2 regions of the Mesobacillus sp. ABV4_180 genome follow, and region 2 is predicted to be linked to the other one. Evidence: predicted binding sites of a transcription regulator. Region 2 holds the regulator's gene; the other holds the start of a gene.
The links. The regulator LexA, encoded in region 2, represses DNA repair genes until DNA is damaged. The targets are predictions, from matches to a motif close to CGAACATATGTTCG.
Positions count from the first base shown of each region.

Region 1: ACXAEA_RS08640 (Y-family DNA polymerase) is a predicted target of LexA. The motif match lies at 4,676-4,689, and genes of this name have one in related genera.

Region 1 is NZ_JBSWTJ010000001.1:1,726,327-1,733,978, reverse strand. Features, by position in the region: gene ACXAEA_RS08675 (hydroxymethylglutaryl-CoA lyase) at 1-182, shown strand, start outside; gene ACXAEA_RS08670 (hypothetical protein) at 256-387, shown strand; gene ACXAEA_RS08665 (alpha/beta hydrolase) at 482-1,420, shown strand; gene ACXAEA_RS08660 (hypothetical protein) at 1,527-2,072, opposite strand; gene ACXAEA_RS08655 (iron-sulfur cluster biosynthesis family protein) at 2,158-2,487, opposite strand; gene ACXAEA_RS08650 (CDGSH iron-sulfur domain-containing protein) at 2,700-2,915, shown strand; gene ACXAEA_RS08645 (YolD-like family protein) at 2,978-3,316, opposite strand; gene ACXAEA_RS08640 (Y-family DNA polymerase) at 3,338-4,597, opposite strand; gene ACXAEA_RS08635 (YqzH family protein) at 4,827-5,018, shown strand; gene ACXAEA_RS08630 (DUF4179 domain-containing protein) at 5,054-6,397, opposite strand; gene ACXAEA_RS08625 (sigma-70 family RNA polymerase sigma factor) at 6,390-6,911, opposite strand; gene ACXAEA_RS08620 (SDR family NAD(P)-dependent oxidoreductase) at 7,020-7,652, opposite strand, start outside.
Region 2 is NZ_JBSWTJ010000001.1:2,863,755-2,871,406, forward strand. Features, by position in the region: gene tkt (transketolase) at 1-1,237, opposite strand, end outside; gene ACXAEA_RS14735 (DUF896 domain-containing protein) at 1,597-1,830, opposite strand; gene ACXAEA_RS14740 (YneB family resolvase-like protein) at 1,906-2,553, opposite strand; gene yneA (cell division suppressor protein YneA) at 2,580-2,894, opposite strand; gene lexA (transcriptional repressor LexA) at 3,049-3,672, shown strand; gene ACXAEA_RS14755 (DUF3934 family protein) at 3,742-3,900, opposite strand; gene ACXAEA_RS14760 (hypothetical protein) at 4,110-4,346, shown strand; partial or broken gene ACXAEA_RS14765 (ATP-dependent DNA helicase) at 4,418-6,345, opposite strand; gene ACXAEA_RS14770 (hypothetical protein) at 6,519-7,043, shown strand; gene ACXAEA_RS14775 (GNAT family N-acetyltransferase) at 7,061-7,588, shown strand.

The sequences.
Region 1 (7,652 bases), 1.1 Mb from region 2:
CATTCGCACCTGGTGCTGCCGGAAACGCCGCGACTGAGGATGTCGTCTACATGCTCCACAGGATGGGAATCGAAACAGGAGTGGATCTTGATAAACTGCTCCAGGCTGTTGAGCTCATCCAGCCTCATATTTCAAGGCCGATAGAAAGCACTTACTATAAGCTGAATTCAGTCCGTGTTTAAAAAACTTGCATAACCTCCCTTCCAGAAATCCATCTTATTAGAAGAAGTGATTTTGAAGAAGGGAGCTTATTTTATGAGCCAAAAACGTGACAAAGGCTACAGCCAGCAAGGCAAGCCCAATGCAGACACAGTTAAGCAGCAGATTGCTGCAGAGGATTTGGAAAAAGCAATCCACCCAACAAAGCGTCAAAATTCCCAGCAATAAGATTTTTCGGACCGCCTGAAACGGCGGTCTTTTTATGTTTGTAATTCACATATAATGGTAAAATAAAGAAAAACAAATTATCGGAGGGTTGATCTTGAGAAAGGCGTTCCGTGTGTTATTTTCCTTTTTGATTGTTTTGGCCTCACTGGGGGTTTTTATATCCAATAAAGTCATGTTTTTAAAAAGGAAAGATGACGAAGAAATTTTCAACCGTGAAAAGGAAGCTGGCCATCTGGTGCCCGATGAATATGAAGCACTGCCGAAAAGGGAAGTGATCATCCCCTCCTCTTTTGGCTATTCATTGAAGGCCGTCCTCGTTGAACCGAATGACACAAACCGTTACATTATCATTGCCCACGGTGTCACACAGAGTAAGACGAACTCCGTGAAATATATGAATCTTTTCCTGAACAAAGGCTTCAATGCGGTTATTTATGACCATCGCCGTCACGGGGAATCTGGAGGGAAGACCACAAGCTATGGTTTTTATGAAAAGTTCGATCTTAAATCAGTGGTAGATTGGCTGAGGGAGGAAAAAGGCCCGGATTTGCTCCTTGGAATCCATGGTGAATCCATGGGGGCTGCTACCCTGCTCCTTTATGCGGGCATCCTGGAAGATGGCGCAGATTTCTATGTCGCTGACTGCCCTTTCTCCGACTTCAGCGAGCAGCTCGCCTATCGCATTAAGGCAGAGGTCAAGCTCCTGCCAACCAAACTATTGCTTCCAGTTGCCAACTTGTTCGTCCGCATCCGTGATAAATATTCATTGAGTGAAGTATCTCCTATTGCTGTTATTGAAAATATTAAGAACCCGATCCTCTTCATACATAGCCGCAAGGACGACTTCATTCTGCCCTCGATGACCGAAGCGCTTTTTGAGCAGAAAAAAGGACCAAAGAAACTGTTCATGGCCGAAAACGGCCTGCATGCCCAGTCCTACAGCCAAAATCGGGAACAATATGAGAAAGTGCTTGATGAATTCCTCGAGGAATATGTATTTGCAGATCATGGAGACACGGTAGCGGGACAGTAACTGCGTTGTGGGAAGTCTGTATCGGACACTTTTCTCTCCTCCCGGCTTCGTTTTGTCCGATGACCACAGAAAAAAGGATGGCTCATCCCGGAGCCATCCTTTCCCTTTACTGCTTTTCACCCTGGCGATCAATTTCTTTGCCCTCGGCGTCGAGTGCCCTGACTTGTTTATACTCGCCAATATCATAATAATAACGTTCGTTTTCTTTTTCAAAGATTTCTATTTTCGTAAACTTGCCGTCAGCTCCCGCCGCTTCTATTGTCTTAATGTTCGGGTTGACGATTTTTCCGAAGATCACAGGAATTTTTGCATCCAATTTCCCATCTTCATTAAAGGCTGTGAATGTGTCTGCATACAGGATCATAAAATCATTTTTATAATAAGTCCAGTGGTTATGCCCTGCATTTTCCCAGCCTTCTTTTTCGCTGCCCTTAATATAGGCGACTGCCAGTGCGTCGAATGTGTTGGAGCCTTCCTTTTGTTCTGTTGTGTAAAAGACGAGCCAGCCATCCTCTACCTTTTCCTTGTGGACCAACTGTTTGATGTTGAACGGAATTCCATTTTGGATTGCTTCTCCTGCAGTCCTGTACGCGCACGCAGACAGCATTAACATGCACATCACCAGTATCGCTGCTTTTCGCAATTTCGCCATCTCTATCCCCTGCCTTCTCACCAAACTTCTATGTATATCTACAACCTTCTCTCTTATTTAACCTTTTTTTCAATTTTTTGTAAACTCATACACTCGTTTTATCGTAAAAGCTCATTCTTGGGTTCAAATATTCATTTGGACTTTTTAATTGGAAACAACCTGTCGTATCCTTGTAGTCAAGCGTCATTTCCTCATCAAAAAAGACTTCTCTTGCTTTTTCAATATAGACGGGAATGCTGCCCGTTTCTATTTGATTTTCATCCTCATCCCGTTTACTTTCAAGCCAAAGGGCAGCTACACCATTCACTGCACAGCCGCAGCCATCAATATCATATTTCAGTTTTACAAATCCTTTTTTTTCTGAAATTTTTTCCTGCAGTTTTTTTGATGCTGCGTCGGTGATTTTTAATTTCATGACTTGCACCTCCTTGCTGGTTTTCAGGTCTGTTCGCTCCAATCAAAAGTGGACCAAAAATCAACCTTAGCTTAAATTGAGCCTTCATTTTAACATACCATGATCAATATTTCGTTTCGGAGCCCTTGTGTTCATTTCAAAATAACCTTGCAATTTCTCTGGAAAGCTTTTACTATCAAAGATAATTGTGACAATATGAAAGGAGTGTTTTTTTGTCAAAAGTAACGATTAAAGTAAATGATAATGGTTCAATAAGAATTACCGGCGATGTTGAGTTGTTGGATGGTGCCGGCAATAAGTATGAGACTAAGCCGGCTTTCTCGCTTTGCCGCTGCGGTATGAGCAAAAACATGCCGTTCTGCGACGCTTCCCATAAAGGGAAATTCGAGTCGATCGTGCGTGCACCGCAAACGGAAGAAACAGAATAATTCATTGAGGGCAATGGTCGTTCCATTGCTCTTTTTCATGGGGATTCGTTGACTAAAATAGGCTACCATTCATCCGCAAGCCTGACATCGGCAATAGCCGAAATGTCGATGCGGTGGATTTCCTCGAACCTGTCAACGATATGGAGTTTCTGCCCGAGCTCATTCCAGTAATGGATTTTCCCGATCACCAATTCGTACTTCCTCTGCCGGTAATAGGTTATGCTGAGCGGGCGATTGTACTCCATCGCTTCGAGGATCGTTTCATTCAATTGTTCAAGCTGCTGTTCATCCAGCTGTTTTTCTTTTTCGTATCCGTCTTCCTGTGCCCAGTCGCGCAGCATTTTTACATGTTCAGGAAGCATCATGGACGTCCACTTGATTCTTCCGCGGTCACGAATCATCTTGATTCCTCCCTTCTTCTATCAGCCTTTATGCCCGCCAACCAGGGCCGCACGATGTCTTGCTGTGCCGGCGGCCGTATAGGAAACGGCCCTTAGGAGAGCGGCTGATCCGTATCGGCTGCGAATCCGGTCCATCGCATAGCCCAGCTCTTTCTTTTTCCAGCCGTTTTTTTCAAATAAATTCAATTGGAATTCACTGTCGGCGACAAGATTACCGAGGGAAATCGAAATGCTGCGCACCGTTTTTCCTGTATAATTCTCGGCAAAAAGCTCAAGGCAGACACGATACAGGTCCATCGTAATATTGGTTGGTTCCTCAATCGTCCTTGAGCGGTGGAAGCCTCCTCCAAATTCATCCTGGCTGTAGCCAATCCCAAAGCTGATTGTCCGGCCTGCTTTTCCATGGCTCCTTGCCCTGCGTGCGACTTCTTCGCACATTTCGAGGATGACATGTTTGATTTCCTCTTCTTCCTTATAATCCCGGAGCAAAATCTGGCTCTTTCCAAAGCTGACCTGCCCTTCCATGATCGGTGCTCCGATATCCGAAAAATCGATTCCCCATGCATGCCAGTACAGCTGATTGCCCATGATGCCGAATTTTTTCTCCAATTTTTCAAGGTCATAACGGGCCAGCTGCCCGACTGTGAAAATCCCCATGCTGTTCAGTGTTTTTTCAACGCGGCGGCCAATCCCCCACATTTCCCTGAGCGGCGAGACACTCCACAGCTTCGTCTGAACATCGTCATAGGTCCATTCGGCAATTCCTTTATTCTTTGCATCAAGATCAAGACACAGCTTCGACATCAGCATGTTCGGGCCAATCCCGATTGCACACGGGAGCTGGAACTCGCGCTCAATGTCATCTTTGATTTTTTTTGCGATTGAAGCAGCGTCGCCCCAAAGTTTTGAAGCTCCATCGACTTTAATGAAGCTTTCATCGACACTGTAAGTATGGATCGCTTCCTTCGGGACATAGCGATTGAATACGCGGGAAATTTCGGTGGAAATTCGCAGGTACGTTGACATTTGCGGATCAACGACAACTATTCGCGGATTATCGGGAATTTCAAACTTTCGTGACCCGGTCTTGATGCCAAACTCCTTTTTCAAGCGGGGGGAAGCGGCCAGGACAACGCTACCCGGGCGATCGAGATTCCCGACGACAGCCAAGTAGCAGTCAAGAGGATCAAGGCCGAGCATCACGGCGGAACAGCTCGCATAAAAGCTCTTCATATCCACGCACAGAATCTTATTTTGCGGCATTTCGCTGTAATCCACCAATATTCCCTCCTCCCTTCTGCAGACTGCCTGCTGACATTAAGAACATCCGTTCTATTTCATTATACCCATAATAATAAGCGAATATGCGTTCGGTTTCAATGGAAATTTTGCGGCGGACTGACTTAATTAAGGTTTAAATGGTGTGTCATTCCAAGGCTGGACAATTTTATAAAAGGCTGTTTTCAGCCGGCAGTTCTGAGTATAATCAAAAGGGAGAGGTGCTGTTTTTATGGATAAAAAACTCATTCGCAAAATGGTCCAAAAGTGCTTCGTGCAATATCGGCATGAGGACTCCCTGCCGTTCGGCGAGGCAGAATTCGAGGGTTTATATGAAAAGATTTTGGAACTAAAGAGCGAAGAACCTGAGGCGGACTTGCATGAAATCATCCATGATGCCGTTTATGAATTTTTGGCAACGTAAGAGCAAAGGCTGCCCTTTTGAGGACAGCCTTTCGATTATTTTAATCTGATATTTGCTTCACCTTTGATTGTTGCGGGGTAGTCATTCAGCTTTAAGGTAATCGGTCCTGATGCTGCTTCTTCACCGAAATAGGGAATCAAGAATTCAACAAATTCTTCTTCGCCGCTCCATCTGACAGCTTGTGAGCCATCACCGATTTTCCCGCCGTTTTGGTCAACTGCCTGGTCAAGAGAAATATTTTCTTCTTCAGAGCCCCTACGGAAGGTGAGCATCAATTGATTCTCCTCCCTGCCCACCTTTAGCAATCTGCCGTCATCTGGAGACTTCAGGATTTCAAGTTTAGCCGGATCAACAATAATTTCAAGCTCCTTTTTATCAATTGCCCGCAAGGAATTAAAGCGAAGATACAGCTCTTTTGGCTTCTTGAAAAAATTACTCTGCAAATAAAACTCTTTTGTGTCTGCATCAGAATAGACAGATGTTGTTCCATTCGTGATTGCTGCCCACTCACCTCCCGTTTCATCAACGAGTCTCAAATCCTCAAATCCAAAAATTCGCTTTGAATTACTCTTATCAAAATGGACAGTTACACCAATCCTTGTTGGGTAGATCGATACTTTTTCGACAGTGATTTTCTGTCCTTCGAATTCGACTGTTTCATTTACTTCAACTATTTCTTTTTTATCCTTGAAGGCATCCTTGTCGATCGAGAATGGGAGCACCCATGTATCAGCAAGCTTAGTCAGAGGCTTACCATCTTCTGTTCTTCCTTCAGCTAGCTCGATACTCAGCTTCAAGTTTTCTGGCAGATTATTCTCATAAAATTCATAGGTTGCCTGAAGCAGCTGCTCGTTATTTTGTGCGTCATCTATCCATCCGCCAAAAGAAGACACTGTTTCTTCTATGTTATTCCCTGCACTGTCGGTCATCCTCAAGTTTTCAACCGAGATTTCCTTATGCCCTCCTGAAGAGTCAATCTTATAAAACAGCACCATCATCTGTTCGTCTACAATCACCGAATCTAATGTGACCTTAAGGCCGTCATGTTCATCTGATACATCGATTTTTTGTGCGAAGTCATTTTCGACGGCTGATGTCAATCCTTTGTCGAAACGCACAAGCTCAACAATCTTCTCCATCCCCGGTATTAAGGTGACATACGAAGCAAATGTTTCTGAGGTCCTGAGCATCGCTGTAAAAGCAAAAATCAGGATGGCTGCTGACGCGAATGTTCTCATAAAAAATAGGTTTTTCTTCTTTTTCCTTTTCCCCTGGCTGATTCCGGCAGCAATCGCCGCGTCAAGCTGAAATTCAGGAACTTCAATATTCTCAAGTGCGGCCTGGGCCTTTGTCAGCTTTTTTTCCTCGGCATTAAGCATAGCCCAATCCCCCCTTATCTTCGAGCTGTCCGCGAAGTTCCTTCAGCCCTTTATTAAGCCATGTCTTCACTGTGCCTTCAGGACATTCAAGAATTTCAGCGATTTCCTTGATTTTAAAATCATGCACATACTTCAATTCGATGACCTGCCTTGTTTTGGAATCGAGCTTTCCGATGACTTCCTCCACCTCGAGCCAGCTGGACTGATGCTCGGCCCCCATCAGGCTGATTAGATCATCGCTGACAAGTATACGCTGCTTCTTCTTCAATTCATCATTGCAATAGTTTAACAGGATCCTTGTCAGCCAAGTCGTAAAGTATTGCGGGTCCTTCACCTTGCGGATCGAGCGGAAAGCCCTGTACGTAACCTCCTGCAGCGCTTCGACTGCATCCTCGCTATTTTTCAAGTAACTGAGGGCGATCCGGTATAGGCGTACTTTATGAAGCTGCATCAATTCGTAAAATGCCGCTTCATCGCCTTTCTTCGCCCTGCGTACCAATTCCTGAAGCTCCAAAATGTCTCCCCCTGACTTTGTATCTATCTATTAGACCTGTAAGGCGAAAAAAAGTTTTAAAAGATTAAAAAAACCGCCAAAAAAATATTTTGGGCGGTCTTTAAAAAACTATTTTTGGTTAAAAGCCTTCTTTCCAAAAAGCTCAAATGCCCGCGGAAATAAAGTGTAGAATATGCTGCCTGCATTCATCCAGCGCGGCAGATTGATTTCCCTTGTTCCAGTCAGCATCCTGCCGACTACCTGGCTGGCAACATATTCTGGTTTTAGCATGAATTTTTTTACATTTTTTACGTAGTTGCCCTGTTTATCTGCGATGTTAAAGAAATTCGTTTCAATCGGCCCTGGATTTACAGACGTAACAAAAATATTATCATCCGCAACCTCCATGCGCAGACTGTTCGTATATCCAAGCACCGCATGCTTAGTTGCCGAATAGACGCTGGATTTCGGCGTAGCAATCTTGCCGGCCTGGGAAGCGATATTGATGATATGGCCGCTTCGCCTTATCTTCATCCCTGGCAGCACCATGGCTGTGCAGGCCATCAAACCTACAACATTGACGTCAAACATCGATTTGATATCTTCGATTTTCGCTTCGTGGGCGAAGTCGAAAATACCAAAGCCAGCATTATTGACTAGAATATCAACATGTCTAATTTCAGTTAGAACTTGGGAGAACACGGCCTTGATTGAATCAGTATCCGATACATCAAGCTTCTGAGCATGGACATTGATGGCGTA
Region 2 (7,652 bases):
ATTCACGGACTCCGAACCAGATGTTGCGGCCTTCGAATGAACCTGGGAAGAAATCACCTGTCCCTTTGATCATTGTCTTGTTTGAACCCGCAAGGTCGGCTGAACCACCGATCAAGTATGGAAGGTTTTTGGCTAAACCATTTAGTGCTTCACCAGAGGAAGCACGGCTGGCAAGGCTCTTGCCTTCTGCATAAACTGGAAGATCCTTATCCCAGCCTTCTACTAATTCACCCTTCATTGCCTTTTCAAGCTGTGCTCCTAGTTCAGGGTATTCACTCTTGTATTTTGCGAAAAGCTCATTCCATGCTTGTTCAGTTTGTTCACCTTTATCAGCGATTTGCTGCTTGAAGTGATCATACACTTCGCTTGGTACATGGAAGTCTTCCTCGAAAGTCCATTTATACGCTTCTTTTGTAAGCTTCAATTCATCTGCGCCCAATGGAGCACCGTGAACATCCGACTTACCAGAAAGGTTAGGAGAACCATAACCGATAATCGTCTTAACTTCGATTAAAGTCGGACGATTCTCATCAGTCTTCGCTTCCTCGATTGCCTTTGCGATTTCTTCTAGATTGTTTCCATCTTCAACACGAATATACTGCCATCCATATGCCTTGAAACGGCCTTCTACGCTTTCAGAGAAAGATTTATCAAGATCGCCGTCCAATGAAATATCGTTTGAATCATAAAGAACAACCATTCTGCCTAATTTAAGGTGTGCTGCAAGGGATGCTGCCTCAGCAGATACACCCTCCATTAAATCTCCGTCACCGCAAATGCTGTATGTATAATGGTCAACAAGATTATAGTTATCTTTGTTATAGACAGCTGCCAGGTGGCGTTCAGCCATTGCCATACCCACTGCCATGGCAATCCCCTGTCCAAGTGGTCCAGTTGTAGCATCTACGCCAGCAGTGTGGCCAAATTCAGGGTGTCCAGGAGTCTTGCTTCCCCATTGACGGAAGTTTTTGATATCATCCATTGATAAATCATAACCTGCAAGGTGCAGCAAGCTGTATAACAACATAGATCCGTGGCCGGCAGATAAGACAAAGCGGTCACGATTAAACCATTCAGGATTTTTAGGATTGATGTTCATATGACGAGTCCATAGTGTGTAAGCCATCGGAGCAGCCCCCATTGGCATGCCAGGGTGTCCGGAATTCGCCTTTTCAATTGCATCAATCGATAAAGTACGAATCGAATCAATTGAAAGCATATCAATTTTGTTAAACATTAAATACATCCTTTCTATAAGTACTGGCTACATCCTTAATATTATAGCGAGAACAATTATTATACAACAAATTGTGCCTGAAGGAGACAGAAAAGGCCGTATTGTTATTTATTTTGACACAAACACCTTATTGATATGTAACAGGACGATCATCCTGAGATTAAAAAAAGGCTGTGTTAAATTAGACTGTTGATTTCCGTTCCAGGCGCATCGCTTTCCGCGGGGCTGGCGCTGAGCCTCCTCGTCGCAGGAGTCTGCGCGCCTGGAACGTAGATCAACAGGACTTAAAACAACAGCCAGCTTTAACACAGCCAAAAAATAAAAATGGAATACATGAATCATGTATTCCAAAGGTTATATTAATGAAGCTTGTTCTTATTTCTTTCTTCCTTTAACTTTTCAGGAGTTACATCATTACCTTCAGGATCAATGATGGTTACACCCTTTAAAGTGTTAAGCATAGAGGAACGGAATGTTTGCAGATATTCAGCGCGAAGCTTTGACTGTTCCTTCGCTTCTTCCACAGTCAATTTTGAGGTCTTGGCTTTATTAGCCAGCTCATTGATTCTGGCAATTTTATCACTTGATAGCATGGTAAAGCTCCTTTGTAAAAAAAATACGTCAAGTGACATCTTACTAGATTTAGATCATTTTTACAAGAATGAAGCTTATGATTCCCTGGACTCTATATACTCTAAATATCTTCGATTCACAGTTGCCTTCGAGACATGATAACCAAATCCTCTAAGAGTGGCAGCAATATCTGCAAAAGTCAGGCCGTTATTGCGAAGTTTCACAATTTCTTCAATCGGCATTTCCTTGCGCTCCCTGCCTGCATGATCCCCTTGGTTTTTCAAATTCCGCTGAGGCTTGTATCCTTGATCAATCGCCCGTTTCATTCCGCGCTTTATTTTAATGTTGTGGATCTTTCGTTGATATTCCTCAACCATGCTGACAATCTGCAGCACCATGGAATCCGAATCAGAAAGCTGCAGTTCCCCATGGTGTGATATGCTGTATAACTTAACATGCTCTTTCAAAATACAGTGAAGGATCGCGACCTTCGCATTTCCTCTTCCAAGACGTGTCTCATCCTGGATGAGCAGGGCACCGATGGTCTTGTCCTTAATCAGTTCCAGCAACTCCAAGATGCCTTCCCTATCAAGGTCATAACCACTAGCCTGTTCCTTAATGATGCCTGCTACTTCGAATCCATACTCTCCTGCCAGACGAAGCAATTCTTCCTCCTGCCTGGCGAGCGATGTCTCTTGTGTTTCCTTTGTTGTGCTAACCCGGCAATATATAATTGCTTTCATGTTGTCACCTTATTTCTAATTACTATTTATCTTTCAGCTCCGGCAATCTGTGTAGGTTCAAAATGTTCAGCCATGACAGGGATGACAAGTTCATCACCAGGATGGATCATTTGTCCGGCAATCCCGTTTTCCTTCTCTACCCAGCTGACGAACTCATTCTCCGATAGATTATGATCATGAGCAAAAGTTTCTGCAAGCTCCCATAAAGATTGCCCTTCTTCTATAGTAACAGTAATGTATGCATCCTCGTTATTTAAATGGAACTTAGCAACAAGTGAAAAAATCAAGCTGACAGCAAGCAGTATAATTGCGAAAGAATAGTTTTCCCATAGTTTCTTCATATCCAGCACCTCTTAACGAATATATGTTCGCTTTATTTGTTTTTATTATAAATCGAACATTTGTTTTGTGTCAACTCAAAATTCGAACTTATGTTTGTATCCGTGAGATGGACATGGTATAATAAGGACAAGAAATTATACGAGGTGCGTGAATATGACAAAATTATCAAAACGGCAGCAAGATATTTTTGAATTCATAAAAGGTGAAGTCAAGAAAAAAGGGTATCCACCATCCGTACGCGAAATCGGCGAAGCGGTCGGGCTAGCCTCAAGTTCCACAGTCCATGGCCATCTGGCAAGGCTCGAAAGCAAAGGTTTGATCCGCCGTGACCCAACTAAGCCGCGTGCAATAGAAATTTTGGATATCGAAGAGGATAGCCGAATCCCTAAATATAATGTAGTGAACGTACCTGTGGTCGGTAAGGTAACTGCCGGTATGCCAATCACGGCAATTGAAAATGTAGAGGAGTACTTCCCTCTTCCTGACCGTCTTGTTCCACATGATGAGCAAGTTTTCATGCTTGAAATTATGGGAGACAGTATGATTGAAGCCGGAATCCTTGATGGTGATTACGTAATCGTGAAGCAGCAGAAAACTGCGAACAACGGAGATATCGTTGTAGCGATGACAGAAGATGATGAAGCAACTGTAAAACGCTTCTTTAAGGAAAAGGACTACTTCAGATTGCAGCCGGAAAATTCAACGATGGATCCCATTATCCTTCGCAATGTTTCCATCCTTGGAAAAGTCATTGGTGTTTACCGTCATATGCACTAAAAAAGCAAGCGGCCTCCGCTTGCTTTTTTACATTCTATGAAACTCTTATTGGCGGTAAAAACCTGAACACTAGCTCTCGCTCGCTGCATTTGAATCCTTTTTATGCTTAACACCTTTACTTTTATATGGTTTGGCACTTTTTGCTTTATTCGCGCTCGACTGCCAGCGGTTCCAGCCTTTTTTGCCAGTGCCTCTTCCAGTCCCGCCCTTACTCTTTGCTTTACTCATTAAATCATCTCCAATGTTTTTCTGTTTTAATTTTTACCATTATTCTTGGTGCTTAACCTAAAGCAATATTCAATTATTGTGCAAAAAACATTTACCTAACTATGAGAACAGCACATTTATTGTATATTTAGGTTCCTACCCTATCATCTTGTCCCCTTGCACATAAGATATTGTGTACCACCAGTTGACAAGGGAAGGAGTTGATACAAATGGGATGCAATCGAAATAACAATGATGTAGCGGGCATCTTTTTCCCTAGCAGGGATCGAGATCGGGATCGGGATCGAGACCGCGATCGGGATAGAGTCCGGGCTACTGTTGATTTTGATGATCTTTGCCGTGCAGTTCGCCGTTGCTTGATCAATGATTTAGTTGCAGGTGCCCGTGATGATCGCGATGATGACAGGGACAGAAGGCGCCACCGGAGATGCGGCTGCGGTTTCTAATTTGAAAGTAGATAGCAAAAAGGAATCCCGAAAGATAAAGGTCTTTCGGGATTCTTTTTTAGCAATTCAGCTTATACCCATCTCACATTTTTGGTTGGAAGCACTTTTGAAATCTCTTCATAAAATAAATCATTCTGCCCTTTCGTCATCCATAAATGTACACTGCCATAATCCTGTGTTGTTCTTATTAAACGTCCCATGCCCTGTCTCAATCGCAAAAGCATATAGGGCAGGTCCACATCTGCCATAGCGTTCTTCGCATGTTTGCGCTTCGCCTGGAATACTGGGTCATGCGGAGGGAACGGAAGCGAAGAAATAATGACCTGGATCAATGATTCACCAGGCACATCCAGCCCTTCCCACAGACTGTATGAACAAAGAACTGTTGTCACGTTTCCCTGGAATTCCTTAACCGTTTCACTGATTTCACGATCCCCTTCAAAAAGGATGGAAAATGACCAATCTTGTCGATCAGCCCATTCTCTGAATCGCTTCATTTCTTGTAATGACGAAAACAGAACGAGTGACTTGCCAGTTTTGCTTCTAAGATCATTGCCGATTTGTGTCCATTTAGCATTCTCATCATCTTCAACACGGGCAAACATCTCCATCTGTTCTTCATAATCAAATGGTGAAGCAACTGTGAAAGAGGTATATTGTTCAATTCCAAGGCTTTTCGCTATATAGCTGAAATCTCCTGCCTTGGATAATGTTGCTGATGAGAACACAAACGGGATATTCTGGGCAAACACTTCTTTCTTTAAAATATCCTCAACCAGGCGCGGCATGATCACAAGTGAAGTCTGCACTTCATTTTCTTCAAGCCAGAAAATACCTTCATCATTTTTCAAGAAAATGGACAGTCCATATGTGAAGAACTCAAGATACTCCTCCATGATTTTTAAATGGTACTCATCAATCACGAACATCTCCGCGTCAAAGACTAACTGATCCATTAATTCACTTACTTTATTCTCAAGTGTTTGAGCTGTTTTCTTTATTCCCGGAAGCAAAGGCACTTCTTTACGACTTGAACCTTCGACAGCTTTCGAATTCTCGACAAGAAGGTCAAACCATGCATCATGAAGTTCGAGGATATCCTCGATCAAATAAAGCGATTCCTCCCTGACATCCTGGTGCATATATCCAGTCAGTACAGTAGTCAGGGTTTGTGAATTAAAACGGTAGGTCAGCCCTTTTTGTGCCGCAAACTCAAGCAAATGTCCTTCATCAAAAATGACTGTGCTCGCCTCAGGAAGCAAAGGCATTTGCCCTTCACGTTTGCGTGATTCTTTAGTCCAGACATGCTCCATATAAAAATCATGTGAGCATATGATCAAATCCCCGGCATGGCGGTAATAATCACGATTCAGTGTCTGGCCGCAGCGATGGCGCCAATTGCATGTTGAGCATTGTTGTAGGGGATCCCATGCCATCGATGACCATTTTTCATTCGTGACCCAAGGATATTCTTTTCGGTCGCCATAACGAGAGAATGAATTCATTGAAATTCCTTCATCGAAAATGAAATCTGGAAGCTGGTCATGGACATCGAGGATTTCCAAATCATCAGTCGTGTTCGAAAGATCATCAAGTTTCTTTACGCAAACATACTGCTCCCTCGCTTTTGCCAAACGTACGTCCACTTTTAGGCCCAATGCTATTTCAAGCTTTTCGATGTCTCCCCCTCTTTCACCAGCTGTTCAATCAGCGTTTCATCGGAACAGGAAACAATCGCAGGTTTTCCCATATAACGTGCGTACAAAATTGCATAAATCAGATAGACAAAGGTTTTGCCTGTGCCCACTCCTGCTTCAGCAAAAATGATCCCTTTATTTTTGAAGGCCTGTTCCACCTGGAACGCCATATAGATTTGTTCATCGCGGAGCTCGTAGCCTTTTTCAGGCAGAATATCGTAAAATACATCACCAATATAATCACCCAGTAAATCAAAAAATGTATCGTTTTTGGTAATGGTAAATGGAAGTTTATTTGTCATGCATGTTCTCCTCAAATATTAATGCCGGCAAAAAAGCCAGCTTTTATCATAACAGAAAATCAGCCTGTAAGTGAAAGAAATGATCAAATTAAACACTAACAAAAAATCACAAACAAAATTGGTATATTCTGCTAAAATAAATTCAGATACCAAAATAGGGAGTGATGTGACAGGTGAAACGCTTATTTTACATAAGTACTGTAATTATTACCGTATTACTTTTATTCAATCTTTATCAGTACAACAGAAATGCCGATTTCGAGAAACAATTAGGTTTTGATTATCAAAGAACTGTCCGTGATTCCATGTATGTATTGGAAGAAGGCAATCCTAAGCAGATGATCAAGACATTACAAGGAGAGGATGGCCAGTTCAGATTAGAAAGACATATTGGTGAACTGACTCTTTTGAGCAGAAAATTCCACATGATGAACGGTAAAATTTCGATGATTGGCGTTGTACTGGATTCAATTGTCAATGACTTCCATGAGCTGGCAAAAAACTTCAATAATGAAATGGATTATCACTATTACGAAAAAGCAATCACAAGCAAAACGCAGTTTCTCATAACACTACTAAATGAAATGGATTCGATATCAGGCGAAAATGAACGCCGCTATTATCGAGAATTCACAAATTCCGAATCAAAAACTTCTAATTTAGTTTGGATAGAATATAAGAAATTTGAAAAGAAATAAAAATTGGAGGAACACAAATGAAATATATGATTCGGCAGGAGACCACTAGAGACTTCCCTGGGATTCGGGAAGTTAATTTTCATGCTTTCAATGATCGGGATAATGAAGCACGTTTGGTTGAGCTTATTAGAGATTCAGAACAATTCATCCCTGAATTAAGCCTTGTCGCGGTAGATGAACATGAGGCGATTATCGGACATATCCTTTTCAGCACCATCGATCTTGTCACTGAAAACGGAAACATTCCGACAATAGGTCTTGCCCCTATGGCTGTAAAGCCCGGCTGCCAGAATTCAGGGATTGGCTCTTCCCTGGTAACGGAAGGATTAAAAGCAGCCAAATCTATGGGCCATAAACATGTGTTTGTACTTGGACATCCTAATTTTTACCCGAAATTTGGCTTTTCACCAGCAATTAAATTTGAGATCAATTCCCCCTTCCCTGTGCCTGACGAAGTATTCATGGCACTTGAACTAGAAAAAGGAGCACTGACGGGATTAAAAGGGAAAATTGAATATCCTCCTGCATTTAATTCCGTTAGCTGATTCTTAGTGAAAGTGCCAATGTGGCACTTTTATTTTTGTTTAAATAGTGTAATTTTACACTAAA